2 linked regions of the Sporomusa termitida genome follow. The protein of the gene in region 1 binds, or shares a complex with, the protein of each later gene. Links are inferred from orthologs where the notes say so. Each region holds a gene or a part of one and is shown on either strand. Other genes may lie near its edges. The genes, in order: uvrB and pcrA.

Evidence for each region.
Region 2: the proteins of uvrB (region 1) and pcrA are in contact, whole or in part, in a crystal structure (PDB 7EGT), measured with the Thermus thermophilus proteins. The link is inferred for Sporomusa termitida from one-to-one orthologs. Residues at the interface, in WP_096411307.1 of Thermus thermophilus: Glu23, Leu25, Arg26, Asp27, Gly28, Glu29, Arg30, Phe31, Arg55, Glu326, Asp327, Phe328, Glu379, Ser382, Gln383, His398, Gly400, Arg401; in WP_096412145.1 of Thermus thermophilus: His654, Arg656, Phe657, Gln666, Asp668, Glu669, Lys680, Arg681, Leu682, Ser683, Lys685, Tyr686, Ala687.

The regions. Positions count from the first base shown.
Region 1 is NZ_CP036259.1:3,471,366-3,487,091, reverse strand. The notes cover bases 6,892-9,789. They hold uvrB (excinuclease ABC subunit UvrB), read left to right. Parts: upstream 6,892-7,232; coding sequence 7,233-9,347; downstream 9,348-9,789. Other genes in these bases: uvrA (excinuclease ABC subunit UvrA), read left to right, coding at 9,535-9,789; SPTER_RS16335 (PDZ domain-containing protein), read left to right, coding at 6,892-7,163. Outside these bases: SPTER_RS16365 (transketolase family protein), read left to right, coding at 1-787; SPTER_RS16360 (site-2 protease family protein), read left to right, coding at 868-1,608; cell division ATP-binding protein FtsE, read left to right, coding at 1,740-2,426; permease-like cell division protein FtsX, read left to right, coding at 2,416-3,303; SPTER_RS16345 (murein hydrolase activator EnvC family protein), read left to right, coding at 3,321-4,451; SPTER_RS16340 (S41 family peptidase), read left to right, coding at 4,581-5,690; more of SPTER_RS16335, read left to right, coding at 5,919-6,891; more of uvrA, read left to right, coding at 9,790-12,369; excinuclease ABC subunit UvrC, read left to right, coding at 12,394-14,190; rd (rubredoxin), read left to right, coding at 14,266-14,424; SPTER_RS16310 (DUF3231 family protein), read right to left, coding at 14,805-15,344; SPTER_RS16305 (alpha-hydroxy-acid oxidizing protein), read left to right, coding at 15,494-15,726. UniProt on the Escherichia coli protein: The UvrABC repair system catalyzes the recognition and processing of DNA lesions. A damage recognition complex composed of 2 UvrA and 2 UvrB subunits scans DNA for abnormalities.
Region 2 is NZ_CP036259.1:2,881,551-2,897,384, reverse strand. The notes cover bases 8,678-11,683. They hold pcrA (DNA helicase PcrA), read left to right. Parts: upstream 8,678-9,072; coding sequence 9,073-11,295; downstream 11,296-11,683. Other genes in these bases: ligA (NAD-dependent DNA ligase LigA), read left to right, coding at 11,321-11,683; SPTER_RS13680 (putative Se/S carrier protein), read left to right, coding at 8,707-8,943. Also shown: SPTER_RS13730 (DUF1538 domain-containing protein), read left to right, coding at 1-309; SPTER_RS13725 (DUF1538 domain-containing protein), read left to right, coding at 328-1,092; SPTER_RS13720 (P-II family nitrogen regulator), read left to right, coding at 1,144-1,833; SPTER_RS13715 (cation:proton antiporter), read right to left, coding at 2,009-3,220; SPTER_RS13710 (cation:proton antiporter regulatory subunit), read right to left, coding at 3,223-3,720; SPTER_RS24795 (hypothetical protein), read right to left, coding at 3,832-3,972; SPTER_RS13705 (TIGR03915 family putative DNA repair protein), read right to left, coding at 4,050-4,877; SPTER_RS13700 (putative DNA modification/repair radical SAM protein), read right to left, coding at 4,861-6,180; SPTER_RS13695 (LysR family transcriptional regulator), read right to left, coding at 6,353-7,240; YedE family putative selenium transporter, read left to right, coding at 7,388-8,458; SPTER_RS13685 (sulfurtransferase TusA family protein), read left to right, coding at 8,465-8,626; more of ligA, read left to right, coding at 11,684-13,348; Asp-tRNA(Asn)/Glu-tRNA(Gln) amidotransferase subunit GatC, read left to right, coding at 13,404-13,694; Asp-tRNA(Asn)/Glu-tRNA(Gln) amidotransferase subunit GatA, read left to right, coding at 13,713-15,173; Asp-tRNA(Asn)/Glu-tRNA(Gln) amidotransferase subunit GatB, read left to right, coding at 15,178-15,834. UniProt on the Escherichia coli protein: A helicase with DNA-dependent ATPase activity. Unwinds DNA duplexes with 3'-5' polarity. Translocates on single-stranded DNA with 3'-5' polarity. Initiates unwinding more efficiently from a nicked substrate than double-stranded DNA.

The sequences.
Region 1 (15,726 bases):
CATTGCCGAGCAGAATCTGATGGGTACTGCCGCCGGCCTGGCAGCTGCCGGGAAGCTGCCTTTTGTATCCACCTTCGCCATGTTTGCCACCGGGCGGGCGTTTGAACAAATCCGCAACTCCATTTGCTACCCGAAGCTTAATGTTAAGATTGCCGCCACCCATGCCGGGTTGACGGTTGGTGAGGACGGTGCCTCGCACCAGTCGGTTGAGGATATTGCTATTATGCGGGCGGTACCGAACATGACGGTTATTGTTCCGGCCGATGGCACGGAGACGAGACAAGCCATTGATTTTGCCGCCGAGTACCAGGGGCCTGTATATATCCGTTTGGGCCGGGCCGCAGTACCTGATCTGTTCGGTGAGGCGTATCAGTTCCAGCTTGGCAAAGCCGCCCTGCTGACCGACGGCGTGGATGTGACGATTATTGCCTGCGGCATTATGTCGGCACCGGCCCGCCAGGCGGCCGGGCAGCTTATTTCCCGGGGAATCAGCGCCCGGGTGCTGAATATGGCTTCGATCAAACCGCTTGATAAAGAGGCCGTTATTGCTGCGGCCCGGGATACCGGAGCCATTGTTACCTGTGAAGAGCACAGCATTATCGGCGGCCTGGGCAGTGCCGTGGCTGAAGTCGTTGTGGAAAACTGCCCGGTGCCGCTGGAAAGAGTCGGGGTTATGGATACTTTTGGCGAATCAGGCACACCCGGTGATCTGCTGAAAAAATATAATCTGACCGAGGACGCGATTGTTGCTGCCGTCCAGAAGGCCGTCAGCCGTAAAAACGCCTAAGACGGCTGAAGCATGAAAGAAGCCCGCCCCTGCATATGTATTATGTAGGGGCGGGCTCAATTTTTTTTAGGAGGGGTTGTGTGAACAACTGGACAGTAATCAACCTGGCTCGCCGGGTGCTGCGCCGGGCCGGGATCGGGTTTGTTGGTCTGCTGGCGTTGATACAGATGGGCGGCGCCCTGTCGACAGCCGCCTCCATGCTGGTGTCGCTGGCTTTTTATGCGCTGGCCTTCGGGGGCCGGTTTGCTCTGGGGTTTATTCTGCTTTTACTGGTCCATGAACTGGGGCATGTTGTCGCTTCCCGCATTGTCGGCCTGCGGGCCACCGGGCCGACCTTTATCCCCTTTATCGGCGCGGTCATTAGCTTAAACCGGGCCCCGGTCAATGCCAAAATGACGGCTAATATTGCGATTGGCGGTCCGGCGGCCGGTACCCTCAGTGCTTTGCTGTGCCTGGCATTTTATTTCTGGAGCGACAGTATGCTGATACTGGTACTGGCATACACGGCCTGCCTGCTTAACCTGTTTAACCTGATTCCCTGCGCGCCGCTTGACGGGGAACGCATTGCCGCTGCCATCTCCCCCCGCCTGTGGTGGATTGGCAGTCTTGTTATTGGCGGTGTTTTTCTGTATACCCATAATATATTCATCTTAATTATTTTCCTGTTTTCCCTGTTTGAGTTGTGGCGGGGGGAAGAGCATCAGGACAGTACTTATTATCAGCTGACGGCCGCCCAGCGGCTCAAAGTGGCCTGGTGGTATTTCGGCTTGCTGAGCGTACTGGGAGTAACCACTTTATATACGATGGAATTGCTGAAATAATGTAATATTCTGGAAAAAATACAGCTGTCAGGGAATGATTATTATCAAAAATTAAGGAGGTTTTTCCCAAAACATGTCGAATACAACAAATTGCTTTAAGTCGTGTAATTAACGTTGGAGGTACTTTAGGATTGATTACCATGAGTGAAGTGTCGAAAGTATATCATAACGGCTCGGTCGCTTTAGCTGATGTTTCCGTAGAGATTGGCAAAGGGGATTTTGTTTTTGTAGTCGGTCCGAGCGGCGCAGGCAAATCGACCTTCATTAAACTTATTTTCCGGGAAGAACTGCCTACCAGCGGGCGGCTTGTCGTTAACGGGCGTAATGTTGTTGCGATGACAGCCGCCGAGGTGCCTTATCTGCGGCGGGGCCTGGGCATTGTCTTTCAGGATTATCGTCTGCTGCCGAATAAAACCGTCTTTGACAATGTGGCTTTTGCCATGCAGGTGATTGAAGCGTCGCGGCGGGAGATGCAAAAGCGCGTTCACAATGTGCTGGAACTGGTCGGCCTCAGGCATAAATTGCGTACATATCCGTCAGAACTGTCCGGCGGGGAACAGCAGCGGGTCGCCATTGCCCGCGCTATTATCAACAATCCGGTGGTGGTGATTGCCGATGAGCCCACCGGCAATCTTGATCCTGATACCTCCTGGGAGATCACGAAGGTATTTGACAGAATTAACAAAGCCGGCACCACCATTGTGATGGCTACTCATGATAAGACGGTGGTTGATGCCATGAAGAAACGGGTGATTGCTATTGAAAAAGGCCGCATTGTTCGTGATCAGGTAAAAGGGGCTTATGGTTATGAAGATTAGAACCTTTGAATATTTTGTGCGGGAGGCTATTTCCTCACTCCGGCATAACGGCCTGATGAGCATTGCCTCCATTAGTACAGTAGCGTTGTCGCTGCTGATTTTAGGCATGTTTTTAATTATGATCCTTAATCTTAACCATATGGCCTCAACCCTGGAAACCCAGGTTCAGATTACCGTATATCTGGAGGATTCCTTATCCGACCGGGACATGCGGGCGCTTGGCACCAGGATAACCAAGCTGAACGGGGTTACGCAGGTTATGTTTGTCGATAAAGAGCAGGCGTTGGTTAAGTTTAAAGACAGACTGGGTGAACAGCAGGGACTGCTCACCGCCCTGGGGGATACCAACCCGCTGCCTAACTCTTTTGAGGTAAAGGTGGACAGGCCTGAGGATGTTAAGCCGGTAGCGGCGGCAATCAGCCGGCTTACCGGGGTCGAAACCGCCAAATATGGTCAGGAAGTGATTGAACAGCTATTCAGCCTGACAAAAATGATCAGGATCGTCGGCCTGCTGCTGATTGGCTTTCTGGCGCTGGCCGCCTTGTTTATCATTGCCAATACCATCAGAATTACTGTGTTTGCCCGCCGCAAAGAGATCGGCATTATGAAGTATGTTGGGGCAACCGACTGGTTCATCCGCTGGCCGTTTATGATTGAAGGCATGATCTTAGGGTTTGGCGGCGCCCTGTGCGCGGTGCTGGTCCTGAGCCAGACCTATAGCGCCCTGACCGAAAAAGTTTACGAATCACTGGCCTTTCTGCCGCTGATTCCGAAGAGCCCGTTTTTAACCCATATCAGTATAGTGTTGTTAGTCGTGGGGGCGGCCATTGGCGCCCTGGGCAGTACGATTTCACTTCGCCGCTTTATGAAGGTGTAACAGGAGGGAGAACCCTTGTGAGCAAACGAATATTGTCTTTAGGCCTTGTTGTCCTGCTGACGGCCAGCGTAATTGGTACGGCGCTGGCTGATGAAATTGATCAAAAACAGCGGCAGCTGCAGACCGTTCAGCGGGAGATGGCGGCCCAGCAAAGCCGGGCCGCCCAGGCGCAGCGGCAGGTTGACAGCGTATCGGACCAACTGCGGACAATTCAGGGCGACCTTGATAGCGCAGTTGCTGAATATAATGCTATTTTAGCCAAGCTGGCAGCGACGGAGCAGCAAATCGAGGTAAACACCGAATTGCTGGCTAAGGTTGAAAAAAACCTGGCTGAGCGCAGCCAGATTCTCAATAAACGGATGCGTGACATTTACAAAAACGGGCAGGTTAATTATCTGGATGTGCTGTTGGGGGCTGCCGATTTTACTGATTTTACCACCAGGGCCGATTTGCTCAAACGGGTCGTTAATCAGGACCTGGCCCTTGTGGCCCAGGTTAAGGCCGAACGGGAGCTGGTTGTGCAGAAACGGGCCGAGCTGGAGCGGGACAAGGCGGCCATCGCCCAGCTCAAAGACCAGGCTGCAGCCAAAAGACTGGTTATTGAAGCCAGCCGGGATGAACGGGAAAGAGTGCTGGATTCGGCGGTGCAGGAACGGGATACGGCCGAGCGCGCCTACCAGGAATTAATGGAGACCTCGCGTCAGATCGAGCAAATGCTCCGTAATATCCAGACCGGCGGCCCGGCCGGGGCGGCAGGCGGCAGCGGCGCGCTGATCTGGCCGGCCGCCGGCCCGATTACTTCCCCCTTCGGCTGGCGTGTACATCCGATCTTCGGTACGCAGCGTTATCACAGCGGGATTGATATCGGCGCCGATTACGGGGACTCCATTCTTGCTGCCGACAGCGGTACCGTTGTCTTCAGCGGCTGGATGGGCGGTTATGGCAAGGCCGTTATTATCAATCATGGCGGCGGCATCTCGACGCTTTATGCCCACAACTCGGAACTGCTGGTGGAAGAAGGGTACCGGGTGCAAAAGGGACAGCTGATCTCCCGCTGCGGCAGCACCGGTTATTCAACCGGGCCGCACCTGCATTTTGAAGTCCGTGAAAATGGTACGCCGGTCAGTCCGCTGGGATATCTGCCCTAGCGCAAGAATATTTATCGGCAATTTGACATATAGTTAAAAATATAAAATGAAAAGGGATAAGTCCGGTATTGAACCCGCGACTTCAGCGAGGTGTATTGATTGAGCCGCCGTAAAATAATTTTTGGTGCAGTGCTATTGGTTTTAGTGACATTTTTGACAACCTCGGCCGGATTCCTGTACCTGATGAATGCCTGGTCCTCGGATGTGATCAGCACTGTCCGGGTATTGCGGGCCCTGCAGGTTGTCAAGGCCCGCTATGTTGAGGAGGTCCCGGTTGAGACCCTGATGGCCGGGTCCATCAAAGGGATGGTCAATTCCCTGAATGATCCGCATTCTATTTATATGGATGCCAAAATGTTTAAAGAATTCATGATTGAGACCGAAGGGTCTTTTGGCGGCGTGGGCATTGTTATCGGCACCAAGGATAAACTGCTGACCGTTGTGGCCCCGATTGAAGGTACCCCGGGCGAAAAGGCCGGCATCAAAAGCGGGGACCAAATTCTCAAAATTGACGGTCAGGATACCAAAGACCTGGCCCTGGACGAGGCTGTCAGCAAAATTCGCGGCCCCGAAGGCAGCAAAGTTGTGTTAACTATTCTGCGGGGCCAGGAACTGCAGGAATATACCCTGACCCGCTCGAACATCCAGATTAAAACTGTCGCCGGCAGAATGCTGGAGAACAACATCGGCTATATCCGGATAGCGATGTTTAATGAAAATACCGGCAATGATTTTATCCACAAATTGCAGGAGCTCGAACAGGAAGGCCTCCAGTCGCTGGTGCTTGACCTGCGGGATAACCCGGGCGGGCTGTTGGATGAAAGTGTTAAAGTTGCCAGCCAGTTTGTACCCAAAGGCCCGGTAGTCTCTGTGGTTACCCGGGACGGGCACCGGGAGACTCATTCCTCCCATCTGCCGGCCGCGAAATACCCGGTAGCTATCCTGGTTAACGGCGGCAGTGCCAGTGCCTCGGAGATTGTGGCCGGAGCTGCCCAGGATACCGGTGTGGGTACCCTGATCGGCACCAAAACGTACGGCAAAGGGTCTGTCCAGACTGTTATCCGTCTTGATGAAGGCTCAGCCATTAAACTGACGATTGCCAAATATCTCACCCCGAAGGACCGGGCGATTAATGGCGTCGGCATTGAGCCTGATATTCAGCTGGAATTGACCGAAACCCAAGACAATAAAGATATACAGCTTGATAAAGCGGTTGAGGTTTTGAAAAGTAAAATGTAGGGATCAGGTTGGTTTATAGTGACTATAGACCAACCTTTATCTTCCTTCCCGGCCTGGTCCTTCATCTCCCGCAAAACCAATGATAATTGCGGAGCTTTTCCGCACTGCTTCGTTGTCGTCGCATTACAGATTGCCGAGCGAAAAAATCTACGCCAATTATTCTATCGGTTTTAAGAAAGACGAAGTACTGTATTCTCCGGACTAAAGCTTGTTTGAGGTGAGGACAACTTGTTTCCGTGGTCAGATATTACGCTGCTTATTATCCGTGGGGCCCTGGGGATCATCTTCAATTTTAATTTCCTGCTGATCCTGGCGCTGGTGGGCTATCAGTACTGGCAGACCCAGAAGCGGCAGCTGCAGATGTTTGGTGTGTATAACTACACCTTGTCCCAGCAGATCCTGCTGGCCGGTTTTTTTGGCCTTATCGGCGGCATAACCGGCAGCTTGTTGTTAACCCTGGTCGGCGTTACCCTCAATCAGCTGGGGCTGGCCTATATCTGGCCGGTAGCTTTGCTGCTTATGTTTATCAATATGCGGTTTTTATGTTTTGCCTATGCCGGCGGTCTGGTGGCTCTGGCCAGTGTGCTGTTTGGCTGGCCGGAGGTGGATGTGCCGCAGGTACTGGCCCTGGTGGCTGTACTGCATATCACGGAGAGCCTGCTGATTGCCATCAGCGGCGGCTACAGTTCGATGCCGATGATTATCAAAAAGGCTGACGGCCGGCTGGTCGGGGCTTTCAGCCTGCAGAATTTCTGGCCGCTGCCGCTGGTGATCCTGGCCGCGGTGGCCGTGCCGACCGGGAACGCCGCCGGCGGCGGTATGATCAATATGCCTGAATGGTGGCCGTTGCTGCCGTTGGCTGAGGAACCGCCGGCCGGTTCCGGCTGGGTCTATGTCATGGCCCCGGTAGTGGCGGCCCTCGGCTATACCGACATGGCCATCGCCAGTCTGCCCCGGCAGCGACGGTGGCGGTCGGCCCTGAATCTGGCGATATACAGCCTTGTTTTGTTAGCACTGGCGTTGCTGTCGGCGAAATATTCCTGGCTGATGGTGATTGCCGCCCTGCTGTCGCCGGTTGGCCACGAACTGCTGATTCAACTGGATAACCGCCGGGAACTGCAGGCCCCGCCCCGGTTTGTTCCCCCGCCTTACGGCATTATGGCCCTGGATACGGTTGTCGGTACACCGGCCGCCAGGATCATTAAGCCGGGTGATATTATTACCCATCTGGCCGGTATGCCTGTTAACAACCGTTTCGAGCTGGCCGCTGCCATCAGTCACACGCCTGACCAATTCAGCCTCAGCCTGGAGCGGGATGGCCGGACCCTGGTGAAAGAGGTCCGGTTTACCCGTGGTCAGCGGCGGCTGGGGATAATTCCGGTGCCGGACGGGGACGAGCAGTTTTATGCGGAAATGGCGACTGAGCGCTACGGGCTGCTCGACTGGGTGCTTGATAAACTTAAACGCCGCTAACAGAGGAATGAATCGCTAGATGCCGCCAGTCTGGCTGGCGGCAAGTTAAAAGTCGGTGAGGTGAGGCGAATGGCAACTGTACCCAAACTTAATACTGTCCATACGGAAGGGGGGATTCCTTTTACAGTGGAAGCCCCGTTTATACCTACCGGTGATCAGCCGGCCGCGATTGTCCAGCTTGCTGACGCTATCCAGGGCGGTGACCGGGCGCAGGTCCTGCTGGGGGCTACCGGTACCGGCAAAACCTTTACCATTGCCAAGGTTATTGAAAAGGTACAAAAACCGACCCTGGTGATTGCCCATAACAAAACACTGGCCGCGCAGCTGGCCAGCGAGTTCAAGGAATTTTTTCCCAATAATGCGGTAGAGTATTTCGTCAGTTATTATGACTATTATCAGCCGGAAGCCTACATTGCCCAGACCGATACCTATATTGAAAAAGATGCTTCCATTAATGATGAGATAGACAAGCTGCGCCATTCGGCCACCAGTTCGCTGTTTGAGCGGCGTGATGTCATCATTGTCGCCAGCGTGTCCTGTATTTACGGCTTAGGCTCTCCCGATGAATACCGGGGGCTGGTGCTGTCACTGCGGCAGGGCCAGATCAAAGACCGGGATGAAATCCTGCGCAAGCTTGTGTCTATCCAGTATGAGCGCAATGACTATAACTTCAGCCGGGGCACCTTCCGGGTGCGGGGGGATATTGTTGAGATTTTCCCGGCTGCTTATGGCGAGAAGGCCTTACGGATCGAATTGTTCGGTGATGAGGTCGAACGGATTCTGGAGATTGATACCCTCACCGGCGAGATTATTGCCGAGCGTAAGCATATTGCTGTTTATCCGGCTTCCCACTATGTAACGTCGCGGGAAAACATGCTGCGGGCCGTGCGGGATATTGAGAGCGAGCTTGAGGAACGCCTGGCCTGGCTGCGGGCTAACGGCAAGCTGCTGGAAGCCCAGCGCATTGACCAGCGCACCCGCTATGACCTGGAAATGATGCTGGAAATGGGTTACTGCTCAGGGATCGAAAATTACTCCCGCCATCTTACGAACCGCCGGCCCGGTGAATCCCCGTTTACCCTTGTTGATTATTTTCCGGAAGACTTTCTGATCGTGATTGATGAGTCGCATGTTACCCTGCCGCAGATCCGGGCGATGTATGCCGGTGACCGTTCGCGCAAAGAGGCTTTGGTCGAAAATGGCTTCCGGCTGCCGTCGGCGTTTGATAACCGGCCGCTGACCTTTGCTGAGTTCGTGGCCCGGATCAACCAGATTGTTTATGTCTCGGCCACACCCGCCGCCTATGAACTGCAGGAAGCCAGCCAGGTAGCCCAGCAGGTTATCAGACCGACAGGCCTGATTGATCCGGAGATTGAAGTACGGCCCATAAAAGGGCAGATGGATGATCTGCTGGCTGAGATTAAGCTGCGGGCTGCCGGCAATGAGCGGGTACTGGTAACGACCCTGACGAAAAAGATGGCGGAAAACCTGACCGAATACCTGAAGGGCATGGGGATCAAGGTCAATTACCTGCATTCCGATATTGCGACAATTGAGCGGGTGGAGATCATCCGTGACCTGCGCGCCGGTGTCCATGACGTGCTGATTGGCATCAATTTGCTGCGGGAAGGGCTTGATTTGCCGGAGGTATCCCTGGTGGCCATTCTGGATGCCGATAAAGAGGGCTTTCTGCGGTCCGAGACCTCGCTGGTGCAGACCATTGGCCGTGCCGCCCGCAATGCCCACGGCAAAGTCATTATGTATGCCGACCATATTACCGACTCCATGCGCCGGGCGATGGGGGAGACCGAGCGCCGCCGGGAGATTCAGCTGGCCTACAATGTTAAACACGGCATCACCCCGCGGACCATTGAAAAACGGGTGAAAGAGCTGATTGAAACAACTAAGGTGGCCGAGACGCCTGCCGCCTACAAAACCGACCGCATCGGCAATATGGGCCGGGACGATATGCTGGAACTGGCCGCCAATCTGGAAAAAGAAATGCGCCAGGCCTCTAAGCTGCTCGAGTTTGAGCGGGCGGCCGAACTCCGGGATATGATTGTGGAGCTCCGGCAAAAAGCCGGGGCCGGACCGGCCAAAGCCAAAGCCACCGGCGGCAAAGCACCAAGGCGCCAGAAAAATACAAGGAATGAGCCGCCAGACAGCAACAGAACCGTAAAATAGACCCAGACACCCGGCGTTATTGCCGGGTGTATATTATATTGATATTGTTCCTGGTCATTTGGAACAGGATAAGGCCAGCATTTTTGTTAACAGTGAATGCTACCATTATGCGGCGAATACTGGTATAATAGTAAAGTCGAATAATCAATATCAGTTAATAGATAGTAGCATAAAGAGGGGAACCACCATGACAGACAGCATTATTATTAAAGGTGCCAGACAGCACAATTTAAAAAATATTGACATAACAATCCCCCGGGACCGGCTGGTCGTTATCACCGGTCTGAGCGGTTCAGGCAAGTCCTCACTGGCCTTTGACACCATCTATGCCGAAGGGCAGCGCCGCTATGTGGAGTCATTGTCGGCCTATGCCCGGCAGTTTCTGGGCCAGATGGACAAACCTGATGTGGATTATATAGAAGGCTTGTCGCCGGCGATCTCGATTGACCAGAAGACTACCAGCCGCAACCCGCGGTCGACAGTCGGTACGGTAACTGAGATCTATGACTACCTGCGGCTGTTGTTTGCCCGGGCCGGCCGTCCCTATTGCCCCAAATGCGGCAAGCCTATCAGCCAGCAGACGGTGGAGCAGATCGTTGATCAGCTGCTGGCATTGGGTGAGGGGGCCAGGCTGAGCATTATGGCGCCGGTGATACGCGGCAAAAAAGGCGAGCATCAGAAAATCCTGGAAGACATCCGTAAGAACGGGTATGTCCGGGTGCGGGTGGATGGTGAGATCCGCGATATTACGGAAGAGATTAAGCTGGAAAAAAATAAGAAGCATACCATTGAGGTGGTTGTCGACCGGATTGCGGTCCGGGACGGCGTAGCCGCCCGCCTGGCCGATTCTATCGAAACGGCCCTTAAACTGGGCGGCGGCATCCTGACGGTTGCTGTCGGCGGCACCAATGAGCTGATGTTCAGCCAGAACTTTGCCTGTGTGGACTGCGGCATCAGCCTGCCGGAGATTGCGCCCCGGATGTTTTCCTTCAACAGCCCCTTTGGGGCCTGTCCCGCCTGCACCGGTCTGGGCAATAATCTGGAGATCGACCCGGCCCTGGTCCTTCCCGATCCGGGCAAAGCCTTTATCGACGGGGTCATTGCCCCGCTCAGCAAGAGCTCTAATTCCTACTTTATGTGTCAGCTGGAGGCGGTGCTCGAACACTTCGGGCAGACGCTGTATGACAGCTGGGAACAGACGCCCGGGCCTGTCCAGGAGGTTATCCTCAATGGCGCCGGTCAGGCAAGATTTACATTCCGCTATGAGAATATGTATGGTGAAACCAAAACCTATCATTCGACTTTTGAAGGGGTTATCCCCCTGTTGTCCCGCCGCCACCGTGAATCAACCTCCGACTGGGCCCGGGAAGAGATTGAAGAGTATATGAGCTCCAAGCCCTGCCCGGCCTGCAAGGGGGCGCGGCTGAAGCCGGAAGCGCTGGCAGTCCGGATCGGTACCAGGAATATCAATGAAGTGACCCGGATGACGGTAGCGGAATCGAAAGAGTTCTTTGGCCAACTTGAACTGACGGCCCGCGAAGCGGTGATTGCCAATCAAATCCTCAAAGAAATTAATGCCCGGCTGGGTTTTTTACTCAATGTCGGCCTCGATTATCTGACCCTGGACCGGGCGGCCGGTACGCTTTCCGGCGGGGAAGCCCAGCGCATCCGGCTGGCCACCCAGATTGGTTCAGGGCTGGTGGGGGTGCTCTATATCCTGGATGAGCCCAGCATTGGCCTGCATCAGCGCGACAACAACCGGCTGCTGGCTACCCTGAAGCACATGCGGGACCTGGGCAATACGCTGCTGGTGGTGGAACATGATGAGGATACCATGTATGCCGCCGATCACATTATTGATATCGGCCCGGTGGCCGGGGCCGGCGGCGGCACGGTTGTCGCCCAGGGCACGGTGGCAGAGATAAAAGCCTGCGCCGAATCGGTCACCGGCCAGTACCTGAGCGGCCGTAAAGCCATTCCGGTCCCGGCGGTGAGGCGTCAGCCCAATGGCAAATGGGTGGAGATTATCGGCGCCCGGGAGAACAACCTGAAAAAACTGAACGCCCGCTTTCCCCTCGGGGTATTTACCGCCGTTACCGGGGTGTCCGGCTCCGGCAAAAGCACCCTGGTGAATGAGATTCTCTATAAAGGCCTGGCCAGTCAGCTGTATCGCGGCAGCCATGCCCGGCCCGGGGCGCATGAAGGTCTGCGCGGCCTGGAATATATTGACAAAATTATTGATATCGACCAGTCGCCCATTGGCCGTACGCCGCGTTCCAATCCGGCAACCTATACCAGCCTGTTTGATAATATCCGGGAGGTATTCAGCCAGACGCCGGAAGCCAAGATGCGGGGCTATAAACCGGGCCGGTTCAGCTTTAATGTCAAGGGCGGCCGCTGCGAGGCCTGTAAAGGCGACGGTATTATCAAGATCGAGATGCACTTTTTACCTGATGTGTATGTGCCCTGCGAGGTTTGTAAAGGGGCCAGGTATAACCGGGAGACCCTGGAGGTCCGCTATAAAGGCAAAAGTATTGCCAATGTGCTGGCTATGGTTGTGGATGAAGCGGTTGAGTTTTTCCAGAACATCCCCAAGATCCACCGCAAGCTGCAGGTCCTGCAGGATGTTGGTCTGGGGTATATCAAACTGGGACAGCCGGCTACCCAGCTGTCAGGCGGCGAAGCCCAGCGGATTAAGCTGGCGACTGAGCTGGCCCGCCGCAGTACCGGTAAGACCCTGTATATTCTGGATGAACCGACGACCGGACTGCATACTGCCGATATCCACAAGCTGCTGGAGGTATTGCAGCGGCTGGTCGACGGCGGTGATACGGTAATCGTGATTGAACACAACCTGGATGTAATCAAGACTGCCGATTATGTTATTGACCTGGGCCCGGAGGGCGGTAACCGGGGCGGGACGATTGTTGCCCAGGGCACACCGGAGCAGGTGGTGGCTGTGCCCCAGTCCTATACCGGTCATTATCTGGCCCCGGTGTTAGCACGGGGACCGCGGCAGTAAGGGAGGGTGCCGGCTATTTCTACCATTGCTGCTGTTGTTGAGGAAAAATTGGCGCTGCTGCCTGATAAACCCGGTGTTTATCTGATGAAGGACAATAAAGACCGGATTATCTATGTCGGCAAGGCTGTCAATCTGAAAAACCGGGTGCGTTCCTATTTCCAGTCCAGCCGCAAGCAGGCGCCGAAAGTACTGGCGTTGGTAGCGCGGATTGCCGATCTGGAATACATCATTACCGCCTCGGAGATTGAAGCCCTGATCCTGGAATGCAATCTGATCAAAAAACACCGGCCCAAATACAATATCAGTCTCCGGGATGATAAAACCTATCCGTATATTAAGGTGACCAAGGAGGACTATCCGCGGGTGTATGCCACCCGTAAGGTGGTTAAGGACGGGGCCCGCTACTTTGGTCCCTATACCAGTGCCGGGGCCGTACATGAAACCCTGCGGCTGCTGAAGACGCTGTTTCCGCTGCGCTCCTGCCGGCGGCTTGATGCGAAGCGGCCTTGTCTTGAACATCATATTAAACGCTGCCTGGCTCCCTGTGCCGGTAAGATCGATCAGGCCGCCTACGGGGAGATGATTAAGGCGGTGGGGCTGTTTCTGGAAGGCCGCAGTGATGCTGTTGTTAAAAACCTCCGGCGGCTTATGGCGGCGGCGGCGGCGGAACTGGCGTTTGAACAGGCCGCCAGGCTGCGTGACCAGCTCACGGCGGTGGAAAAGATTATCGAAAAGCAAAATATTGTTACAGGCAGCGGTGATCAGGATGCGGTCGGCCTGGCCCGGTCGGCCGCCGGCATTTGCGCCCAGGTTTTCTTTATCCGCAGCGGTAAAATGGTGGGCCGCGACCACTTTATGCTGGCTGGTGGCGAAGATGAGACCGATGAGGCTATCCTGGCGGCTTTTCTCAAGCAGTATTATAGTAAGGCAGCGTTTATTCCCCGGGAAATCCTGCTGCCGCTGGCTGTGGCTGAGCAGCAGCTCCTGTCAGACTGGCTGAGTTCAGTCAAAGGCAGCCGTGTGCAGGTGGAAACACCGAAACGGGGGACGAAAAAGGATCTGGTCAATATGGCGGCAGGCAATGCGGCCAATGTATTGCAGGAGCAGGCCGTGCGGCAGGAGGCTGACTTTGACAAAACAACCGGGGCGGCGGCTGAACTTGGACACTATTTAGGTCTGCCGGCAGCTCCTGACCGGATTGAGTGTTTTGACATCTCCCATATTCAGGGTTCGGAAACGGTAGCCTCCATGGTGGTATTTGAGGGCGGACAGCCGAACAAAAATGAGTATCGCCGCTATAAGCTGAAAACAGTGGAGGGCAAGCCTGATGATTTTAAGTCGATGCAGGAGGTCGTGGGGCGGCGATACCGGGAGGCGCTTACCAAAGGCCCTGTTCCCGATTTAATCATTATTGACGGCGGCAAGGGCCAGCTTAGCTCCGCCCTGCCGGTGATTCGCGCGGCCGGGCTTAGTACAGTACCGGTTGTTGGTCTGGCCAAAGAATTTGAGCATATTTTTTGCGAGGGCAGCAGCGAGCCGGTGATCCTGCCGCGCCATTCCCAGTCACTGTATCTGGTGCAGCGCATTCGCGATGAGGCCCACCGCTTTGCCATTACCTATCACCGGCAGCTGCGCTCGAAACGGAACCTGGTGTCCGTTCTTGACCATATCCCCGGCATTGGTCCCAAACGGCGCAAAGCCCTGTGGGATCACTTTGGCAGCCTGGCTAAGATTAAAGCCGCGGCAATCCCCGAACTGACAAAGGTAGAGGGGATGAGCACACCGGCCGCCGAGGCGGTGTATAACTTTTTCCGCCGGTAATTTAGTTTGCAATCCTGTTCCATAAATAGTAAAATATAGACAGGCATTTCAATTAGCGAAGAGGAGTGATTGTCAGTGGAAAAATATAAGTGTATGGTATGCGGTTATGAATATGATCCAGCAGAGGGTGATCTGGACCATGGCGTTAAACCGGGAACGGCCTTTGCCGATGTTCCCGAGGATTGGCAGTGCCCGATTTGCGGGGTAGGCAAAGATCAGTTTGAGAAGCTGTAATAGATAGAAAAAAGTCGCGCCGGGCGCGACTTTTTTTATACTATGAGAATTTATAAATTTTGCGAGGCTGAAAGTCCTTATAAAATAAGGGGACCAAGGTCAATGCCCAGCTTGAGCAGAGACGGTGCCCCCGCACCCCCGGTAACCCCCCCGGCCCTTTGCCGGAAAAAGCGTTCCGCAGGAGAAAAGCCGGGCGGTATGCCGTTAAGAAATCCGTACTGTTTGAGCGCAGCGAGTTTCGGATTTTAGGAATACCGCCCGGCTTTTCAGCTTTTGGAGGCTCTGGGCCTAGACTTTTTGTTACTTTTGGGGCAATGCCAAAAGTAAAACCAAGCCCTTTATTCCACCGTTTTAGGGCTGACAAGCTACTAAAGAGAGAACTAATGAGAAATTTTATTAAGATGCGGCAGCCAGCCTTTTTTCAGCATAAGCTGTAATAAGCGGTAGTCAAAGTCCAGGCCGTCATCCAGGGCCTTACGGTACATGAGGGCGACATCCAGCTGATAGGACTGGTGCAGGCCGGTCAGGATGACCGCTTGCGAAGCCTTGGCCATTGTGCCGACGGCAATGGCGATTTCCCTGTCGGTCAGCCGGGCATCGTCCGGGATATTAAGCGGTGAATCGTGCAGGTTGCGTTTGATAAAATGGAAACCCGGTGTGTGGCCATCAGTGCTGGCCAGCTTGTCTTCCGCCTTTTCGATAGTCATTGCCACATGCTGGTCAATCGCTTCCTTAACAAGGGCCTTAAGCTCCGGGTCATTGGTATGATTGTACATCACCTGCAGGAGCGAGATGTTGAAGCGGCCCTGAGCAACGACGCCGTATAAGCCGGCAGCCTCAATGTAGTTTAAGGGCTCTTTGTCAAAAATGGAATTGATAATCGTGCGGGTTTGCGAATTAATTTTGTCCATCACAGTCATAACATGACCTCCTCAACTCAACGGTTGTCTTAATTGTAATATGGTCAGGTTAATAAAATTTATACCTGTTAGCCACCGTTCGGCAGGAATTTACCGGCTAAAAAAGAATTTCAACAAAAGACAAATGTTTCACTGGGGAGGGAATCTGTATGGATATAAATACAATTCACAGGTCAGCGAAAGCAAGGTTTCGCGGCGCCTGCCGGGTGTGCCCGGTGTGCAACGGGACTATCTGTGCCGGCGAGGTGCCTGGTATGGGCGGCCTGGGTACAGGTGCAGCCTTTCGTCATAATATACAGGCGCTGGCTGAATGCCGGCTGAACTTAAGGACCGTTCACAGTGTGAAGAAGCCGGATCTGGCCTGCCGTATTCTGGGATTGGA
Region 2 (15,834 bases), 590 kb from region 1 along the record:
TTACGGGTGCTTTTTGACTGGCGCCTGGGGCGCGTGTTGGCGGTAGCATACCCCCTTGCCTTCATCATCGCGATTTTTTCGAGTGATTATCTCGCCGTGGCCATCGACTCGGCAGCAGTCACCACCGGGCCGGTCACGGTACCCTTCCTCCTTGCCATTGGCGGCGGGTTCGCGGCTGTTTCCAACAGCCGGCACGCTGAGGAAGATAATTTCGGTATTAGTTCAATTTGTTCCGTAGGTCCCATTATTTCGGTGCTGATATTGGGCATGTTCTATGATTCGTCGGACACACAGTATCTTCCCGCGTAGGCTGTCGAAATCACAAACATGTCCGGTTTGTTCAGTATGTTTGGCTGGGCCATGTGGCATACTCTGCTTGAAGTAGCCATCATCCTGGTGCCAATTTTGGGGATGTTTTTAATCTTTCAGATCACGAAACTGAAGCTTTCCCGCATTGAACTGATCAAGATATTCGTAGGGCTCATTTATTTATTGGTGGGGCTTACCATATTCCTGTCCGGGGTGAACAAGGGGTTTATGCCCGCAGCGGTTGCCTTGGGCGAGGCTATAGGCCAGCTTTCCTATAATTGGATTCTGATACCCATCTCCTTGGTCATCGGCGCCTGCGTGGTGCTGGCAGAACCGACGGTTTATGTGCTGGTAAATCAGGTGAGAAAGATCACCGACGGGGCGATATCCCGGAGGCTGCTGCTCTCTGCCATGGCGCTGGGCGTCGGTATCGCCATGAGCCTGTCGATAGTGCGTATTTTAAGCGGCCTTTCCATCTGGTGGTTTTTGCTGCCGGGGTATACCATTTCCCTTGCGCTCACCTTTTTTGTACCTAACATCTTTGTGGGCATTGGCTTTGACTCCGGTGAAGTGGTCACAGGCGCGATGAGCGCGGCGTTTGTCATTCCCTTTGCCATTGGCGTATGTTCAGTGATTCCAGACCGCAATGTGGTTGTGGATGCTTTCGGCATTGCGGGCTTAATCACCATGATCCCGCCCATTATTATACAAACAATAGGCCTCATCTATAGCAACAAACTGAAAAAGGCCAAGGAGCTGGAGGCTGCTGGCCAGGAAGCATAGCGCCGGAACAACTGAGGCAATGTAGCAGCCTAAAAGGAGAGGATTATCGTTATGCAATTGGAAAAACACAGTCATTTGGCGATCAGCCTTCTATGGGTAATATGCGACTCGAACCGGCGCGAAAAAGTAACAAATATCCTGAAACAGTACGAAACCTTCTGCAGCCTGGTTACTCATGGAAAGGGCACGGCTAACTCCAAGATTTTAAATTATCTTGGCTTGGGCGAATCGGAAAAGGTGGTCTTTTTTAGCATCCTGCCTACAAATACCGCCTGGGAAATAATGGACAAAATAGATGAGAAACTGGAAATGAAAAAACCGGGGAATGGAATATTGTTTATAACGCAGGTACATCAGGGATGCTACCGTAAGCCTGTTGAATTTGTTAGTAATGCAAACGGAGGGGTGACGATGGGGCAAGATTCTGCGCATAATCTAATTATAGTGGTGCTTAACCGCGGATACAGCGAAGACGTTATGGATGTGGCCCGGGCGTATGGTGCCAAAGGCGGCACGGTACTGCACGCGCGCAGTTGCGGCATGGCGGAAATGGAAAAATTTTTTGGGGTGACAATCGTCCCTGAAAAAGAAATGCTGATGATCGTGGCCCCGAACAGTGCTGCTAATGCCATCATGACCGGCATTGCTGAAAAAGTCGGTCCCACTACTGATGCGTGCGGGATTTCTTTTTCATTGCAGGTAAACGGTGTAAAGGGCATCCAGACAGCCAAATTAGAATAGCGCTAGCAACAGATCCACTAGTGATTCCGGATAATGATAAATCCCTCCCGGGTATGGGAGGGATTTATCATTATCAAGAGACACTGTCAAAAGTTGATCGTGCCATTTTCTTCGCTGCTAGTTGATAAGAGCGTGCAGACTGAATTAAGTCGTTCTATATTGAATTTGGCTTTTATCACTCTTGTTTAGCCAAATTTTTAGTGGCAAACTTAAAGATACTGTTAAGCCATTTGTAGATTGTTTTTGATTCTTTAGTCATTAAAGGCCCTAATATCGCCAGCAGCAATACATACAAAGCTGCAAAGGGCTGTAAAATCGGCAGCAATCCGCCTGCTTTTCCCAGATTAGCAGTAATGATGGAAAACTCGCCGCGGGAAACAATGGTGAGCCCTATATTGGTAGAAGCTTTCGCTGATAAACCCGCAGTTCTTCCAGCCAGTAAGCCGGCAACTAAATTACCGATAATAGTGATAACAACCGCGCCAAGGGTCAGCCAAAAAGCTCCTAAAAGATTAAACGGATCAATCGACAAGCCAAAGCTGAAAAAGAACATGGCGCCGAAAAAATCCCGAAAAGGCAAAATTATCCGTTCAATTCTATGTATATGCTCGGTTTCCGCAAGAATCAAACCAGCCAAAAGAGCGCCAATAGCCTCGGCAACATGAAGGGTTTCGGAAAAGCCGGCAATTAAAAACAGTAGCGAAAAAACCATCAGGATAAACAACTCATTAGACTGAACGGATAAAACCCGATTTAAAAACGGTGTAATTTTACGGCCGACGACCAGCATTCCCAGGATATATATCAGGGCAACTGCGGCAGCGCCGATAATTCCCATGAGCGAGGTAGCACCACTCAGCAATAACCCGGACAGAATTGATATATATACTGCCAGAAAAATGTCTTCCACCATAATAATCCCCAAAATCATTTCCGTTTCGGGATTGGCGGTACGTTTTAGGTCAACAAGCACTTTGGCTACGATGGCACTGGAAGAGATCGTTGTGATCCCGGCTATAACCATAACTTCTTTTATTGAAAATCCGGCGGCCATAGCGTACACTAACCCTAATGTGAAATTGATCGCTAAGTAGATCGTACCGCCAATGGCGATGGAGCGCCCGGCGCTAATCAATCGCCCTACCGAAAACTCCAGCCCCAAATAGAACAGTAGAAACAAAATGCCCATTCTGCCCATGAAATGGATGGTTTCAGCGCTTTCAATAAAACGGAAATCCACAATCCCGACATGGGGGGCGTGAGAACCGACTAACATACCAACAATGATGTAAAAGGGAACAATCGAAGAGCGAAGCTTGTTGGAAATCAACCCGGCACAGGCTAGGAGAGCAATCGCCACGCCTATTTCGAATACTAGTATTTCCATACTTATGATTCCTTGTGAATCAGGAGATTTTTCAAAGCCTTAATTTGTTTTCGATCTCCGGCCACCACCAGCATGGCATCGGCTTTAAGAATATGCTCCGGTCCCGGACTAACCGTCTGCGTTTGGTCCTTTTCCACAATCGCAATAATCGTTGCGCCTGTTTTTTGACGGATATCTAACTCACCAATACATTTACCGATGCAAGGCGAGCTGCTTTCTAATTTATACCATTCAATAATCAAATCATTCAAAGCCATCTCAATTGTTTCCAATGCTTTGGGCTTATATGTCATACCGCCAACAATGGCAGCAACTTGCCGCGCTTCGTCATCCTCAAGTGTAAAGGTCGAGATCATTTCATCCGGATCTTTGGGATCATACTGATAAATCTCCCTGCGACCGTCATCATGAATCACAAAAACCAATAGATCCCCTCCGCGCGTTAACATTTGATATTTCTTGCCAATTCCCGGAAGATTAGATTCTTTAATACTAAACATGTAATTCCTCCTAAGTTATAACATAATTTCATTGTATTAATTTTATGTAGAAATTCTCTAGATAAATGAAGATAATTACTAGCTTTTGGTGGTATTATTATATATAAACACTTAATAAAAGTCAAATAAAGTTAGTTGCCCCGCGCTGTATTCCAGCCTCTCGCCGGCCGGGATTAAAAGCCCCAGAAACGCAGCCGGTTTAAGCCCCACCGCCGGCGTAAGCGCAAGGATCAGGCAGGCTTGCTCAGCCAATGGCGGCAACTCCATTCACTTGGTTTGGCGGGCGGTTAAGCCAGGAACCGGGCTTAAACACTTGCAAAAAGACAATATCAGGGCAATTTTTCCTGTACAGGAATGGGCAATAATGTCCGGCCGGCGTCAGGCAGCTTAGGCCGGGCCTCTTTAGGCCGGCTGCCAAACTCCGTCATGTACGTCCAGTACCGTTTGGGCATATGGCTCATGCGGCAGGTTGGATTATACCGCCCCTCAATCGCGATGGTATCATAAAATAGTTGCCAGAGTTCACGAAACCGTTGTTCCTCGGCATCTGCTGCCGGCAGATCAAGCGAACTGATGGGAATGACGGCCGACTGGTAGGGCTGATATACCAGTCCCATGCCATGGGTTTTATCATAGATTAAAAAGCGTTCTTCCGGATAACGTTCACAAAAATGCTGCGTCAGCAGCGGCAGTACATAATTTTTGGGTTCGATCTCACCGACCAGGACGTTGCTAAAAATGGAAAAACGCAGGAAGCCTTTAAACAAATGACTTTCCCGCTCTAAATGTTTTACCGCCCTGCAAAGTGTGCCGACCACGTTATCGGTCAGCATATTCATCACCGACGGGCCGTTGCGGTAGCCAAGCCGCAGGAAGAGCAGGATATACAGCTCTTTTTGCCCCAGGCAGGTTAAAAAGGCCTGTTGGATAAAGACCAGCGCTGCCGGGCCCAGTTTTTGGGGAATAGAGGCCAGTACCCGGCCGGCTTTTTGGCTGTCAGTTGGAATCTCTTTGGTCGAAAAGAGCAGCGGCTGAGCTGTAGCCGCTACCAGGATATCAACGGGAATTTCTTTTTTTTCGTAACTTTCAAAGACACAGCACAATAAACCGTCAAAGCTGCCGTCATAGCAGTAAATCAGATCAGACCCGGCCGGCATTGTTGCTAGCCTCCTGTGGTAGGGGGCGCAGCGCCGGCTGGTGAAAGAGCGAGAGCTGTTCCGGCCGGCTGGCAAATTGGGAATGATACAGTTCCAGTGTTTTAGCCGACAGCAAAGAGCGGAGCATGGCATTAGGGGTGTTTTTTATGCCGTCGGCGGTTTTGCCGGCGCAGGTGATAAAATACTGCGCCCGTTTGAGGACAACCCCCAGCTTTTTCAGGTTGTCGAAATGGAGGGAGGTTGTACGGCGGGCGGTTACTATCCGCTGGGCGCTGGTTACGCCGATGCCCGGTACCCGCAGTAAGTCACGGTAGGAAGCCCGGTTAACCTCCACCGGGAAGGAATCCATATGGTGAAGGGCCCAGTTGCATTTAGGATCAAGATAGGGATTGAAACTTTGCTGCTGCTGATCAAGCAGTTCGTCAGCAGCAAACCCGTAAAACCTGAGCAGCCAGTCGGCCTGATAAAGCCGGTGTTCGCGCCACAGCGGCGGGGCTGTATCCAGGGCGGGAAGGAGGCTGTCCACAGCTACCGGCATATAGGCGGAGAAGAAAACCCGTTTCAATTGATATCTTTTGTACAGATTTTCCGTCAGGTTTAGAATCTGATAATCGGTGTCGGCCGTAGCCCCGATAATCATCTGGGTGCTTTGGCCGGCAGGAACAAATTTGGGTGCATGGCGGTACTTTACTATATCCCGCGAGTTCTCCCGGATCCGGTTCTGAATATGACCCATAGGGGTAAAAATGGCATGCTTTGACTTATCCGGTGCCAGCAGCTGCAAACTGTTTTGCGAGGGTAATTCGATATTCACACTCATCCGGTCGGCCAGCAGGCCCAGACGGGTAATCAGGGCACTGTCGGCGCCGGGAATCGCCTTGGCATGAATATAACCGGCAAAGCGGTATTCCTCACGCAGGATACGCAAGGTCTCTATGATCTGTTCGCAGGTGTAGTCCGGATTTTTCAGCACGCCGGAGCTTAAAAACAAGCCCTCAATATAATTGCGGCGGTAAAAGTTGATAGTCAGTTCAGCTAATTCCCGGGGTGAAAACATGGTTCGCGGGGTGTCGTTTGAGCGGCGGTTAACGCAGTATTTACAATCATAAATGCAGATATTGGTCAGCAGCACTTTGAACAGGGAAATGCAGCGCCCATCGGCGGAAAAGCTGTGGCAGATGCCACAGGCGGCGGCACTGCCGATACCGCCGGCGGCGGCTTTTTTATTTACGCCGCTTGAGGTGCACGCCACATCATATTTTGCCGCATCGGTTAAGATCTTCAGTTTGTCGAACACATCCACATTCATCAGCTCCTTGCATGCTCTTATTATACCCGAGAACATACGTTCTAGTAAAGAGGGATAATAATATTTTAGCAAGCAGAGGCTTATAGAAGCAGCTGACTGGCGGGGTTGAATTTTTATCGGCATTCAGACCAGCTGGCTGCGGCAGCGACGGCGCTGAACCAGGCCGTTATTTCTGCGCAATGAGATACTGCCAAAATCGGTCCAGACAGGCCGGCAGCAGCGACTGGCGGCAAACCGCATAAAACTGGCGCTCGATTACCGGTATCGGCAGCGGCAGGGAAATTAGCCGGCCGGACATAAGCTCAGCCTCAACCGCCCACGAAGAGATAAAGCCTACGCCGATTTTATTCAGGATAGCCGCTTTTACCGCCTGATTGCTGCCGGCTTCCATAACAACAGTAAGCTCGTCCCGGTTAATGCCAAAGCGGGCCAGGGCATCCAGGGCTGAGCTGATGGTGCCTGATGATTTTTTTCGTAAAATAAACGGCAATGTCAGGACCCAGTCTTTTATCGGGCTAGCGCCGGCCACTGATTGATAGTCTGGGTGGGCGACAAGCAACAGTTCGTCCGTCCAGAGCGGCTGGCTGATCAGGCTGTCGTCCGGCTTGGTGCCGACTACAGCAATAGGGAATTCACCCCGCCTAAACTTTTCCAGGATGGTATGACTGTCGCCGGTTATGAGCGATATGCTCAGGCCGGGGTTGCTTTTCAGGAACTGAGCCATTAGCGGCGGGAGGATATAATCGGCGGGGATTGTGCTGGCACCAAGCAGTATCCGGCCGGCCGAACCCTGGGCCATGGCTTGAATTTCTTTGCGGGCAGCGGTCGTCAGGTCATTTATTATCCGGGTGGTCTGATACAGTCTTTCGCCATATATGGTTAAGGAAACACCTTTGGATGTCCTGAAGAACAAGGGGCAGCCAAAACTTTTTTCCAGGTTATCAATGTGAAAGGAGACTGTGGGCTGAGTGAGTTCCAGCCTTTTGGCCGCAGCAGAAAAGCTTCCCTCTTCAGCAACATAGGAAAACACAGTTAAAGATTGGATATATGACATGCGCTCACCTCAACAATTTAGTATGGTGTTAATAATTCGTAAGCAGGGATAAATTATCCTGTTAAAGCCTGGCCGGGGAGGAATATATTTGTTTATATATAATATTTATGGTGGTATTAAAAATTTTCTGTATATGGGGTGAGGGAATTGAACTGGTTGATTATTGTCACAGGCGTAGTTTTTGGTCTCGGGGCGGTGTTGCTGGTCAAGTTTGGTAATCCCGGCAATTATGGTTTTTGTGCCGCCTGTCAGTTGCGGGATATTGCCGGTGCAGTGGGGCTTCATAACACAGCCACCCTGCAGTATGCCCGGCCTGAGATTCTGGGGTTCGTCCTTGGCGCTTTTGGTCTGTCCCGCGCTGGCGGCGAGTTCAGAGCCAGGGGCGGCTCCAGCCCGCTCGTGCGCTTTGTGCTGGGAATGGCGATGATGCTGGGGGCGCTGGTGTTTTTAGGCTGTCCCCTGCGGGCCATCCTGCGGGTGGCCGGCGGCGATCTCAACGGCATCACCGCCCTGGCCGGCTTTATTGCCGGTATTGGGGCCGGGATCCTATTCCTGAAGCGCGGTTTTAATCTGGGACGAGCCTATACCTATACCGGCGGGAGCCGGGTGACCGGTTATCTGGCGGCAGCAGCGGCCCTTATACTGCTGATTGGCGTAAGTATGGAAGCGGGTTTTTTGCACTTCAGTGTCCAAGGGCCAGGTTCTATGCATGCTCCAGTCATACTGAGCCTGGTCGCCGGTTTGGCCGGTGGTGTCCTGGCCTGGCGTACCCGGATGTGCCTGAGTGGCGGTTTTCGCGATTTTATGCTGGCCGGGGATACATCGCTGCTTAAAATCTACGGGGTTATGTTCGCCGCCGCCCTCGCCGGCAACCTGTATTTCGGGTTCTTTAAGCTAGGCTTTGCGAACCAGCCGCTGGCTCATACCATGCATATCTGGAATTTTCTTGGTCTGTTCCTGACCGGTCTGGCAGCCACGCTGGCCGGCGGTTGTCCGCTTCGTCAGCTGATACTGTCCGGCGAGGGCAGTACGGATGCAATGTTTTGCGTGCTCGGCATGCTGGCCGGGGCCGGTATAGCCCATAATCTTAATGCGGCCGGTTCAGCGGCCGGTGTCGGCATCAACGGGCAGATTGCCGTCATAGCCGGTATTGCCGTAGTTGCCGGCATTGGCTGCCTGTTCAGGGAAAAACTTGTACCGGCAGGTAAAGGAGTTTGATAAACCGTGGCGAATACTCTTGACGTACGGGGTCTAAGCTGCCCCCTGCCGCTGCTCAGGACCCAAGCCGCGCTGGCTGACAGCAGTGTCCGCATCCTGGCGGCTGAGCCTGGAGTTAAAGAAAAAATAATAAAATATGCCAGGTCGCAGAAGCTTCATGTTGAATGAGCCGGGGCCGGCGGTGAATATACTATTAACATAGCCAAATAGCGGTCAATGATGTTGCCGGTTTTAGAAAGGGTAGATATATGCTCAGTTGTGTCATTACATTTCCGTCCGTCTATCACGCCTTCCGGGCTAAAAAAATCTTAAGAGAGAACGGTATCCTGGCCGAATTAATCCCGGTGCCGCGGGAACTGAGCGCATCCTGTGAAGGCCTGGCCGCTCAGGTTGCCGAGCACGAGGTTGACAGGGCCGTTGAGGTATTGGGGGCTAAAGGGATTGCCATGCTGCAAAAGGGTGTTAAGCTGATTCAGGCCTATTGAAATTGAGAGTAAATGCAGTATTCGTGAGAGTCTGGGCAACAGGCTCTTTTTTCTTTCCCGGCGACAGGAAAAAGGGAAGCGATGGAGAAAATAAATATGTTTACCCTACTCTGATTGAGGGAGGAAGCTATGAATAAAATTTATGACCGCCTGAACCCGGCCCAGCAGGACGCTGTCGCCCACACCAACGGACCGCTCCTGATTATGGCCGGGGCCGGTTCAGGCAAAACCAAGGTATTGACGAGCCGGATTGCCAACCTGCTGGCGCAGGGGGTGGCGCCTTACAATATTCTTGCTATCACCTTCACCAACAAAGCCGCTGCGGAAATGAAGGAACGGGTAACAAGCCTTGTCGGTCCGGCGGCCCGGGATATCTGGCTGAGTACATTTCACGCCTTTTGTGCCAAATTCCTGCGGATAGAGATTGAAAACCTGGGCGGGTACAACCGCAATTTTGTTATTTATGATGCCAGCGAATCCCAGACACTTATCAAGAACTGCATTCGGGACCTGAATCTGGATGATAAGCAATTTACCCCCGGCGGTGTCCAGGCTACGATCTCGAATGCTAAAAATGCCCTGCAGGATGTACGGGAATTTACCTCTCAGGCCGATAATTTCTATAACCTCAAGGTGGCTGAGGTATACAAGCTGTATCAGAGCAAACTAAAAGTACATAATGCCCTGGATTTTGACGATCTTTTGATGCTGTCGGTTGAATTGCTGGAATATAATGCCATGGTTCGGGAAAAATATCAGGATAAGTTCCATTATATATTGATTGACGAATATCAGGACACGAACCGGGCCCAGTATCTGCTGGCCCGGACCCTGGCGGCCAAATACCGCAACCTGTGTGTTGTCGGCGATGTTGATCAGAGCATTTATGCCTGGCGGGGAGCGGATATTCAAAACATCCTGGATTTTGAAAAAGATTATCCTGATGCCAAGGTCATCAAACTGGAACAAAACTACCGGTCGACGCAAACGATTCTGGATGCTGCCAATGCGGTTATCGAAAACAACTGCAACCGCAAGGCCAAGTCATTGTGGACCGATAATCAGGCCGGTGATGCAATCACTCATTACCTGGCCATGGATGAGCGGGACGAGGCCCGGCATATTGCCGATACCATCATTAAGCTGAATACGGTATACCGCACACCTTATAAGGATATTGCCATCCTGTACCGGACTAACGCCCAGTCCCGGGCGATAGAGGAAGGCCTGCGCAACGGTGCGATCCCCTATACGATGGTGGGCGGGCTGCGCTTCTATGACCGCAAGGAAATTAAAGATATCATGGCCTATGTTAAGCTGGTGTTTAATCCGGCCGATGCCATCAGCCTGCTGCGCATCATCAATGTGCCGCGCCGGGGCATTGGCGACACTACCATTGGGCGTCTGGCCGATTATGCGGCCCACAACGAGGTGCCGCTGTTTGATGCCGTATCCAATCCTGACCTGGTTCCGGGCCTTACCGCCCGGGCCAAAAATCAGCTGGAATCATTAGCTGCCCTGATTTTCAACCTGATGGCCTGCCAGCATACCCTGGCGGTAGCCGACCTGCTGGAAAAAGTGATGCGCGATTCAGGGTATCTGGCGGAGCTGGAAATCGACAGTGACCCTCAGGCGGAGACCCGGATTGAAAACCTGAAAGAACTCAAAAGTGATGCCAAAAAATTTGCCGAAAATGAAGAGGATAACACCCTGGAAAATTTCCTGAGCCATGTGGCCCTGTTGACAGATACTGATAAAGCGGAAACCGGTGATGACAAGGTTACGCTGATGACCCTGCATTCGGCCAAGGGCCTGGAGTTTCCCACCGTATTCCTGGCTGGTTTGGAAGAGGGGATTTTCCCTCATGTCCGCACCCTGATGAATGAACAGGAGGTCGAGGAGGAACGCCGGCTGTGTTATGTCGGCATTACCCGGGCGGAGCGCAAATTGTTTGTTTCCAATGCCAGACAGCGTATGATCTATGGTAATTCGGTATGCTACGCGCCCTCCCGCTTTTTGGATGAGATTCCACCGGCGCTGATTGAACGGTATGCGCCCCGGCGCCCCGGCTATTTAGCCCCTGTGCCCGGCCGCCCGGCCGCCGCAACCGTGATGCCGTCCCGGGCGATGCCCAAACCGGAGCTGATTTTGCTCAAGGACCAGGTTCAGTCTGGGGCTCAACCTGTCAATACCGACTGGAAGCCGGGGGAAAAGGTCTATCATGCCAAGTGGGGCACAGGCACGGTTGTTGCCGTCACCGGCAGCGGCAGCAGCCTGCAGCTTAGTATTGCGTTTCCTAATGAAGGCATAAAAAAACTGCTGGCCCAAATGGCACCAATCAGCAGGCTGTAATATACTCTTTGCGGGGGTTAACAATGTGAAGACAGAGATACCGGCCAGCCTGGCGGCTGCAGCGCAAGCCATTGAGGAATTAAAAAAGACGATTCACTATCACAGTCACCGTTATTATGTACTTGACAGCCCTGAACTCAGTGATGCCGAATACGACCGTCTGCTCAGGCAGCTTATTGACATTGAGACCGCTTACCCTTCCCTCATAACGCCTGATTCACCAAGTCAGCGGGTGGGCGGGGCGCCGGCCGGCGGCTTTGAACGGGTTGCCCACCTGACCCCGATGTTTAGTCTGGGCAATGCTTTTTCCGCGGACGAGCTTAAAAGCTTCGATGCCCGGGTCAGAAGCGGGCTTGACAGTGATGAGGTGGAATATGTTGTTGAACTTAAGATAGATGGTTTGGCCATGAATCTGGTGTATGAGAATGGCAGGTTAGCCCGGGGGGCTACCAGGGGCGATGGCACCTATGGCGAGGATGTAACAACAAATATCCGCACCATCCGGTCGGTGCCGCTGGTTTTGCATGCTGCCGGCAGGATGCCGCCGCTGTTGGAGGTGCGGGGCGAGGTATTTTTACCCAGACGTGAGTTTGACCGTCTCAATCAGCTCCGGGAAACTGCCGGTGAAGCCCTGATGGCTAACCCCCGGAATGCAGCCGCCGGCTCCATCCGCCAGCTTGACCCGAAAATCACGGCTGAGCGGGCGCTGGATATCTTTATGCACGGTTTGGGGACCGAAGAGGGGCTGGGAGTGGCAACCCATGCGGCCATGCTGGCAAAGCTGCAGTCCCTGGGCTTTAAAATCAATCCTCATTACCGGCTGTTTACTAATATTGACGATGTTGCCGCCTATTGCGAAAGCTGGTCCGAAAAGCGGATTGACCTGCCCTACGACATTGACGGCCTGGTGATTAAGGTCAACAGCCTCGCCAGCCAGCGCGTCCTGGGGTCCACGGCCAAGGACCCGCGCTGGGCCATTGCCTATAAATTCCCGGCCGAGCAGGCCACCACGGTTGTGGAAGATATCTTTGTCCGGGTCGGCCGTACCGGGGCCCTGACGCCAACCGCGGTTTTGCGGCCGGTGCGGCTGGCCGGCAGCACTGTCAGCCGGGCTACGCTCCACAATGCCGATTATATTGCAGAAAAAGACATCCGCATCGGTGATACGGTGGTTGTCCATAAAGCCGGCGAGATTATTCCCGAGGTGATAGCAGTTGTGACTAACCGCCGGACAGGCAGTGAATTACCCTTTGTTATGCCGTCTGTCTGTCCGGAATGCGACCAGCCGGTTGAGCGTGAAGCCGGCGAGGTGGCCCATAAATGTGTCAATTCCCGCTGTCCGGCCCTGCTGCGGGAGGGGCTGATTCACTTTGTTTCCCGGGATGCCATGAATATCGACGGTTTGGGGCCGGCGGTCATTGCCAGCCTGCTGGCCGCGGGGCTGGTACGGGATGCCGCCGATCTGTACCGCCTGCAGCCTGCAGCTTTGGCCGCTCTGGACCGGATGGGGGAAAAATCGGCCCAAAATCTGGTGACCGCCATTGAGGCCAGTAAAAAGGCCGGTTTAGCCCGCGCCCTCTTTGCCCTTGGCATCAGGCATGTCGGGGCTAAGGCCTCGGCAATCCTGGCCCGGCGGTACGGCGACATTGACAGGCTGGCGGCAGCCAGTGCGGAAGAACTGCTGACAATCGACGAGATTGGTCCCAAAATTGCTGAAAGTGCGGCCAGTTATTTTGCTGATCCTGTCAATTTGGCTTATATTGAAAAACTTAAAGCCGCCGGCATTAAACTGACGGAAGAGACGCAGGCGGTAAGCCAGGAACTGGCCGGTAAAACTTTTGTCCTGACCGGTACGCTGTCGATGGCCCGTAAAGAAGCCGAAGAGCTTATTACCGCCTGCGGCGGCAAGGTGTCGGCGGCTGTCAGCAAAAAGACCAGTTACGTTGTTGCCGGTACCGAGGCCGGCAGCAAGCTTGACAAAGCGCAGGCACTGGGAATTACGGTTCTGGACGAAGAACAGTTCCGGATGCTGGTACAAAAGCCGCAGGCATGATATAATATCTGTTATTGAAAATATTGGCACGTTTTGCCTTGAGGAAGGGGATTTTATGAAAATTGACCGCCAAGCTGTTGAAAATGTAGCCCTCTTATCCCGGCTGGAGATGGCACCTGAGGAACTGGACGCCTATGCCGTACAGCTTAACGCTATCTTAGAATATGCAGATATCTTAAATAAGCTTGATACCGATGGCGTTGAGCCGACAGCCCATGTGCTGCCGCTGCAAAATGTCATGCGTCCGGATGCGGTCAAGCCTTCATTGCCGCAGGCACTGGCCTTGGCCAATGCACCGGAGGCCGAGGACGGCTACTTTAAGGTGCCGAAGATCATGGAAGGGTAAGGATTGGAGGTCAGAACAGTGAAATTGTTTAAACAGACAGCACATGCCCTGCATTCTATGCTGGTAAAAAAAGAAATATCGGCCGTGGAGCTGGCGCAGAGCAGCTTGGCCAGAACCGATGAGGTTGAGCCTACCATACGTTCTTACATAACCGAGACCAGAGAGCAGGCGCTGGCTCAGGCTGCTGCCGTCGACGCCAAAATCGGGCGGGGCGAGGCGATCGCGCCGCTGGCCGGCATCCCCGGTGCCATTAAAGACAATATCTGCACCCGCGGGACCAGAACGACCTGTGCTTCCAAAATTCTGGCCAATTTCGTTCCTCCTTATGATGCCACGGTCGTAGACAAGCTGGCCGCCCAGGGGGCTGTTGTCACCGGCAAGGCCAACTGCGATGAGTTTGCCATGGGTGGCTCCACGGAAAACTCGGGCTTTTTTGTTTCCCGCAACCCCTGGGATACCGACCGGGTTCCCGGTGGCTCCAGCGGCGGCTCGGCCGCGGCGGTGGCCGCCGGCGAAGCGGTGTGGGCTCTGGGCTCGGATACGGGCGGTTCCATTCGCCAGCCTGCCGCCTATTGCGGCAATGTCGGCCTGAAGCCAACCTATGGCCGGGTTTCCCGCTACGGTTTGGTGGCTTATGCCTCGTCGCTGGATCAAATCGGCCCGATTACCCGGGATGTTACCGACTGCGCCCTGGTGCTTAATGCCATTGCCGGTTATGATGCCAAGGACTCGACTGCCATTAATATCGACGCCCCCGATTATACCCGGGCGCTTGTGAATAATGTTAAAGGTCTCCGGGTCGGCCTGCCTAAAGAGTATTTCGGCACCGGTATTCAGCCGGAGGTTGCAACCACTATCAAAAAAGCGGTTGATCAGCTGATCGCCATGGGCGCTGAGGTTAAAGAAGTGTCCCTGCCGCACACCGAGTATGCCCTGCCGGCCTATTACCTGCTGGCCCCGGCTGAGGCCAGCTCCAATCTGGCCCGGTATGACGGCGTGGGCTTTGGCCACCGGGCGCCAGGCACTGATATTATCGACATGTATAAGAAAACCCGCAGTGAAGGCTTTGGGCCGGAGGTAAAGCGCCGCATTATGCTGGGCACCTATGCCCTCAGCTCCGGTTATTATGATGCCTATTATTTGAAGGCCCTGCAGGTCCGGACCCTGGTCAAACAGGACTTTGACCAGGCCTTTGCCGAGGTTGATGTACTGGTTACGCCGACGGCGCCGACTACGGCCTTTAAAATTGGCGAACTCAGCGACCCCCTGGCAATGTACCTGCAGGATATCTTCACCATCCCGGTTAACCTGGCCGGTCTGCCCGGGATATCCATCCCGTGCGGTTTTGTTCACGGCCTGCCTGTCGGCCTGCAGATTATCGGCAAACCGCTGGCTGAAGCTGCAATTATCCAGGCGGCTTACACCTTGGAACAGGCTAATGATTACCATACGCGTTTTGCGCCGCTGGGGGAGGTTTAACGCCATGAAATATGAAACAGTCATTGGACTGGAAGTCCATTCCGAGCTAAAAACCCAATCGAAAATATTTTGCGGGTGCAGCACCCGCTTCGGGGCCGACCAGAATACCAATGTGTGCCCTGTTTGCCTGGGTCTGCCGGGGGTACTGCCGGTAATTAACGAAAAGGTGGTGGAGTTTGCCGTCCGGGCCGGTTTGGCGCTTAATTGCCAGATCCTGCCGTTTAGTAAATTTGACCGCAAAAACTACTATTACCCGGATCTGCCCAAGAATTATCAGACCTCACAGTATGATCTGCCGATTGCCGTCAACGGCTATCTGGACATCGAGGTCAATGGCGAGACCAAACGCATCGGCATTACCCGGGTCCATATGGAGGAAGATGCCGGCAAGCTGGTCCATTCAGGCACGATCAGCAACAGCGAATATGCCCTGGTTGACTATAACCGTACCGGCGTGCCGCTGATCGAGATTGTCTCCGAACCGGACCTGCGCTCCCCGGAGGAAGCCAAGGCCTATCTGGAGAAAATGAAGGCCATCCTGCAGTATATTGATGTCTCGGACTGCAAGATGGAGGAAGGCAGCCTGCGCTGTGATGCCAACATCTCGCTGCGGCCGGCCGGTGCCGAGCCTTTTGGCACCAAGGCCGAGCTCAAGAACCTG